Regions from separate parts of the Geobacillus sp. JS12 genome, predicted to be linked through region 2. Evidence: predicted binding sites of a transcription regulator. Region 2 holds the regulator's gene; the other holds the start of a gene.
What was found. The regulator LexA, encoded in region 2, represses DNA repair genes until DNA is damaged. The targets are predictions, from matches to a motif close to CGAACATATGTTCG.

Region 1 (3,422 bases), 1.3 Mb from region 2:
TGTGCTGCTTGTCGAACGAGGGCTGGCGGAAACGCGAGAAAAGGCGAAGCGGGCGATCATGGCCGGGCTTGTCTATTCAAACGACGTTCGACTCGATAAGCCCGGGGAAAAAGTGCCGGTTGACATTCCGCTTGAGGTGAAAGGCAACCCGCTTCCGTACGTCAGCCGCGGTGGGTTGAAACTGGAAAAAGCGTTGCGCGAGTTTCATATTCGCGTGGAAAATAAAATTGTTCTTGACATCGGCGCGTCGACCGGCGGTTTCACCGACTGCGCCTTGCAGCATGGGGCGAAGCTGACGTATGCCGTCGATGTCGGCTACAACCAGCTTGCTTGGAAGCTGCGTCAAGACGAGCGCGTCGTTGTGATGGAGCGGACGAACTTCCGCTACGTGACGCCGGATCAGTTTACGAAAGGGCTGCCGGAAGTAGCTGTCATCGATGTCTCGTTTATTTCGCTGCGGCTCATTTTGCCGGTCGTCAAGACGGTCATGGTGCCGGGCGGCGATGTGATTGCGCTCGTCAAGCCGCAGTTTGAAGCCGGCAGGGAAAAGGTCGGCAAAAAGGGGATTGTTCGCGACCCGAACATTCACGAGGAAGTGCTCGAATCCATCATTCAATTCGCCTGTGCGGAAGGGTTCGATGTTCTTCATTTAACGTATTCACCGATTACCGGCGGCGATGGCAACATTGAGTTTTTGCTTCACGCCGTTTATTCGGGAGAAAATCGCAAAGGGGAAAACCGTCTGTCGATGCCGATCGCACATATCGTACGTGAGGCGCACGCCCATCTACGTGGCGACAGGACAGAGGGGCATGGCGAATAGAGGTGGGAAACAACAGCGTGGCATTTTGCAAGCAAAGAGGTGGCGCAGTGTGAACAAAGGGCAAAGGCATATTAAAATTCGCGAAATCATTATGAACCATGACATTGAAACGCAAGACGAGCTTGTCGACCGGCTGAGAGAAGCTGGCTTTAACGTCACCCAAGCGACTGTCTCGCGCGACATTAAAGAAATGCAGCTCGTCAAAGTGCCGATGGCCAACGGACGCTACAAGTACAGCCTTCCGTCCGACCAGCGCTTCAATCCGCTGCAAAAGCTGAAGCGGGCGCTTGTTGATGTGTTTGTGAAGCTTGACGGAACGGGCAACTTGCTTGTGTTGCGGACGCTGCCGGGCAACGCCCATGCCGTCGGCGTCTTGCTCGACAATTTGGATTGGAACGAAATCGTCGGTACGATTTGCGGCGACGATACGTGCCTGATCATTTGCCGGACGCCGAAAGATGCGGAAAAAGTGTCCGACCAGCTGTTGTCCATGCTCTAGGCGAGGACCGGCCCAGCTCCCGTTCTGCGTTCAAGGACGGAACGATAGGGCGGTCCTCGTTTGCAAATCCGAACATACGTGCTATAATCAAAAGTGGAATGAATCGGACAGGCAAGGAGTGGTGAAATGCTCGCCGAGCTGTCGATTAAAAATTTCGCCATTATCGAGTCGCTCTCGTTGTCGTTCGACAAAGGGCTGACGGTGTTAACCGGCGAAACGGGAGCCGGCAAATCGATCATCATCGACGCGATTCATTTGTTGATCGGCGGACGCGGCTCCGCTGAATTTGTCCGCTTTGGGGCGGAAAAGGCGGAAATCGAAGGGCTGTTTTTGCTTGATGATGACCGCCATCCATGCTGGCAAAAATGCGCAGACGTTGGCATCGACGCCAGCGACGGCATGATCGTGTTGCGCCGCGATATTTTCGCCAACGGCAAAAGTGTCTGCCGCATTAACGGCAAGCTCGTCACGACGGCGGTGCTGCGCGACATCGGGGCGACGCTTGTGGATATTCACGGCCAGCATGAACATCAAGAACTGATGGATCCGTCCCGCCATCTGCCGCTTTTAGACGAGTTCGGCGGCCTAGAGGCAGCAGAGGCGCTTGCTCGCTACCGCGCCGTCTACGAGCGGTATGAGGAGCTCGGAAAAAAATTGAAAAAGCTGAGCGAAAATGAACAGCAAATGGCGCACCGGCTTGATTTGTTGACGTTTCAGTTGCGCGAAATCGAACAGGCGGCGCTCGAGCCGGGCGAGGACGAGCGGCTGATGGAGGAAAAAGTTCGCATCGTCAATTTTCAAAAAATTTATACCGCGCTGCAGAAAAGTTATGAGGCCCTCTCCGGAGAGGGACGCGGACTTGATTCGATCGGGGAGGCGATGCGCCATCTCGATGACGTCGCAGGCATGGATGCAGCGCTCAAAGATGCGCATGAAACGACGTCGAACTGCTACTATTTGCTCGAGGAAGTCATGTACAAGCTGCGCGATCAAATTGAGGAGATGGAGTACGACCCAGAGCGGCTCGATGCCATTGAAAGCCGTCTCGCGGAAATCGGGCAGCTCAAACGAAAATACGGGGCGACGATCGCCGATATTTTGCACTATGCCGAGACGATCGCCGAGGAAATCGAGACAATCGAAAATCGCGAAACGCATGTGCATGAGCTGAAGCAGCAGCTCGCTCTGGTGACGGACGAGTTGCTTACGGAGGCGAAAAACGTCACCGCTGTTCGGCAAACATATGCCCAGCGCCTGATTGAGCGCATTCATCAAGAACTGAAAGACTTGTACATGGACAAAACGAAATTTGACATCGTATTTGCCAAGCGCGAAGGATCGCTTGACGCCCCCTTGGTCGACGGCGTGCCGGTTAGATTCCAAGAAGACGGCATCGATGTCGTCGAGTTTTACATTTCGACGAACGTCGGCGAGCCGTTAAAACCGCTCGTCAAAGTCGCTTCCGGCGGCGAGCTGTCGCGCATTATGCTGGCGTTGAAAACGATTTTTTCCAAACATCAAGGAGTGACGTCGATTGTTTTTGATGAGGTCGACACCGGTGTCAGCGGACGCGTCGCCCAGGCGATGGCGGAAAAAATTTACCGCATCGCCAGCCAGTCGCAAGTGCTTTGCATTTCCCATCTGCCGCAAGTCGCTGCGATGGCGGACACGCACTTGTTGATCGCCAAAGAGACGGATGGGGAACGGACGAAAACAGTCGTGAGGAAGCTCAATGAGGAGGAGAAAGTGAAAGAAATCGGGCGGATGATTTCCGGCGTCGAGATGACGGAATTGACGAAACGGCATGCCAAAGAGCTGTTGGAACTGGCGGCGAAAATGAAACATTGATTCCTGTTTCCCCTGTTCGTCGAGGGGAGGCGCATCCCTCTCAAAGCGGGCCGATTCCGCCTGCCTGTTCTCACTTGGCGCCCGCTTTCCTTAAGAGAACTACGGTGTTTCATAAAGATAAGCAAAAAGCCGCGCGGCTGTCCGGATGCAAGTCCATCCAATTCCGGGCAGCTTTTTTATCGGCAGGGCGATTATATTTTCCCCGGTTCAGGCAAAATTAAAACTGTAACCGTTTTGGCATGGTGTAGGCGG
Region 2 (3,422 bases):
AACATGATTTCCGAGCCGGGGAGGAGTTTGGACATGGCAAAATATACGCGTGACGACATTCTACACATCGTCAAAGAGGAAAATGTCAAGTACATCCGCCTGCAATTCACCGATATTTTGGGCACGATCAAAAACGTCGAAATTCCGATCAGCCAGCTGGAGAAAGCGCTTAACAACAAAATTATGTTTGACGGGTCGTCGATCGAAGGATTTGTCCGCATTGAAGAGTCGGATATGTATTTGTATCCGGACTTGGATACGTTCGTCATTTTCCCGTGGACCGCAGAAAAAGGGAAAGTCGCCCGCTTTATCTGCGACATTTACAACCCGGACGGCACGCCGTTTGAAGGCTGTCCGCGCTATAACTTGAAGCGGATGCTGAAAGAGATGGAGGCGCTTGGCTTCAACGCCTTTAACTTAGGAGCTGAGCCTGAATTCTTCCTTTTCAAGCTTGACGAAAAAGGACACCCGACGATGGAGCTGAACGATCGCGGCGGCTATTTCGATTTGGCGCCGACGGATCTCGGGGAAAACTGCCGGCGCGACATTGTGCTCGAGCTTGAGGAAATGGGGTTTGAAATCGAAGCGTCCCATCATGAAGTCGCCCCGGGCCAGCATGAGATCGATTTTAAATACGCCCATGCGATTAAAGCGTGCGACGACATTCAAACGTTTAAGCTCGTCGTCAAAACGATCGCCCGCAAACATGGATTGCATGCGACCTTTATGCCGAAGCCGATTTTTGGGATTAACGGTTCAGGAATGCATTGCAACCTGTCGCTGTTCCGCAACGGTGAAAACGCCTTTTTCGATCCGAACGGCGACTTGCAGTTGAGCGATACGGCGCGGCAGTTTATCGCCGGTGTGCTGAAGCATGCGCCGAACTTTACGGCGGTGACGAACCCGACCGTCAACTCGTACAAGCGGCTTGTTCCAGGCTATGAAGCGCCGTGCTACGTCGCTTGGTCGGCGCGCAACCGCAGCCCGCTCATCCGCATTCCCGCTTCGCGCGGCATGAGCACGCGCATTGAGGTGCGCAGCGTTGACCCGTCGGCCAACCCATACTTGGCCATGGCGGTGCTTTTAGCCGCTGGGCTTGACGGCATTCGGAACAAGCTCACTCCTCCGGCGCCAGTGGATCGAAACATTTACGTCATGACGAAAGAAGAACGGCTCGAAGAAGGCATTGTCGATTTGCCGGCAACGCTCTATGAAGCGTTGGAAAACTTGAAGTCCGATGAAGTGATGATTCACGCGCTCGGCAAACATTTATTCGAACATTTCGTCGAGGCGAAAGAAATTGAGTGGGATATGTATCGGACAACGGTTCATCAATGGGAATTGGACCAATATATGGAACTCTACTGATTCATAAAAAAGCTGCCCCGTTTTTTTCAGGGCAGCTTTTTTATGGGCGCAGGCCGGCACGAGTCAGTCGAACAGGCGATAGACGCCGATCACTTTGCCGAGAATCGTGCAGTCGCGGACGATGATCGGCTCAAGATGGGCGTTTTCCGGCTGCAGGCGGATGTGGTCTTTTTCCTTGAAAAACCGCTTCACCGTCGCCTCGTTGTCTTCCGTCATGGCGACGACGATGTCGCCGTTGTTGGCCGATGACTGCTGGCGGACGATGACGTAGTCGCCGTCGAGAATGCCGGCTTCGATCATGCTGTCGCCCATCACTTCAAGCATAAACAGCTGCTCCTCGCCGGCGGCGAGCCGCTTCGGCAGCGGAAAGTAGCCTTCGATGTTTTCCACCGCTGTAATCGGTTGGCCGGCCGTCACCTTGCCGATGATCGGCACCGAGATGATCTCCTCTTTTTCTCTCTCCTTCGCCATATCGTTGTCCAAAATTTCAATGGCGCGCGGCTTTGTCGGGTCGCGGCGGATGTACCCTTTGCTTTCTAGGCGCGCGAGATGCCCGTGGACCGTCGAACTTGACGCCAATCCAACCGCTTCCCCAATTTCCCGCACCGACGGAGGATAGCCTTTTGTTTTTACTTCCTGTTTAATAAACTCTAAAATTTGCTGTTGTCGTTTTGACAGTTTCGTCATGGTTTCACACCTCTCGCCACATCATTTGCCTTCATTATACCATGCGGAAGACGAAAAAACAAACATAAGTTCGAGTTTTTTATTGACACAAACAAATGTTCTTGACTATAATGAAGGAAAGCGAACAAACATTCTAGAAAGGGTGGGGAGAATGGGGAAAACGTTGCTGCACTATGTTTTGTTTTCATTTTTGTTTGCGCTCGTGTTGGCAGGGTTCGTTTACGCCAGCAGCCCGGTCGATAAAAAAGAATACGTGACGATCACGGTCGCTCCCGGCGATACGCTTTGGGGGCTGGCAAAACAGTACGAACAGGAACACCATATGCCGCCTGATGAGTTCATCCGCTGGGTCGTCGATGTCAACCATTTGCCGAGCCCGCGTCTTGCCGCCGGTGAACAAATTGTCATTCCTGTGTTAAAATCAAAGCAGGGCGGCTCGGTGGCCGTCAATCAGTGATGGAAAGAAGGGATTGGCCATGAGGGCGGTCATTTACTGCCGAGTCAGCACGGACAAAGCTGAACAGGAAACGTCGCTCGCGAGGCAACGAGATGAGCTCGAGCGACTGGCGGCCGAGTGTGGATTTGAAGTCGTTAAAGTGATCGCCGAGCAGGCGAGCGGTTATGAAGCCGACCGCGACGGCGTGTTGGAGCTGCTTTCGCTGTGCGAGGAAGGCGAGGTCGATGTGCTGCTCATTCAAGATGAAACGCGGCTTGGGCGCGGCCATGCGCGCATGGCGGTGCTGCATTGCTTGAAAAAGCAAGGGGTGAAAATATACAGCGCCAGCCACCGCGGGGAGATGCCGCTGTCGGAGGCCGATGAGATGGTGTTATCCATCATCGCGATTGTCGAGGAGTACCAAAGAAAAATACATAACGCCAAAATTAAGCGTGGCATGCAGCGAGCCATCGCCAGCGGCTACCGACCGGAGCGGAACCTAAGGCGCCGGGGCGAAAACGCCGGGCGCGATCGAATTGATCTGCCGGTTGAGGAGATCGTCCGCTTGCGCGAGCGCGGACTGACGTTTGCCGATATCGCCGCGACGATGCGAAGCTTCGGTTACGAGGCGTCCAAGGCGACCGTCCATCGGCGTTACCAGGAATATATGGACGAGCAACAAAGGCGGCGTTGATCGTGTACTGCGCCTGACCCTAAAGCGGCGAGCGGGCAAAGGAAGCCAAGCTGCCATCGTTGCCATCTTCCCGGTTGATCAGATAAGATAAAACAGGGTGAGAATATGGCAGATAGGAGAAGATAATCAATGCTTGCCAAACATAAATTAGCCCGCATCAATGAACTGGCGAAAAAAGCGAAAACGGCCGGCTTGTCGGCCGAAGAGGCCTTCGAGCAAGCGAAGCTGCGCCGTGAG

Region 1: recN (DNA repair protein RecN) is a predicted target of LexA. The motif match lies at 1,392-1,405, and genes of this name have one in related genera.

What each region holds. Positions count from the first base shown of each region.
Region 1 covers NZ_CP014749.1:2,013,112-2,016,533, reverse strand. The annotation lists gene A0V43_RS09830 (TlyA family RNA methyltransferase) at 1-823, shown strand, start outside; gene ahrC (transcriptional regulator AhrC/ArgR) at 873-1,322, shown strand; gene recN (DNA repair protein RecN) at 1,449-3,170, shown strand.
Region 2 covers NZ_CP014749.1:749,200-752,621, forward strand. The annotation lists gene glnA (type I glutamate--ammonia ligase) at 34-1,368, shown strand; gene lexA (transcriptional repressor LexA) at 1,432-2,055, opposite strand; gene yneA (cell division suppressor protein YneA) at 2,207-2,512, shown strand; gene A0V43_RS03785 (YneB family resolvase-like protein) at 2,532-3,185, shown strand; gene A0V43_RS03790 (DUF896 domain-containing protein) at 3,315-3,422, shown strand, end outside.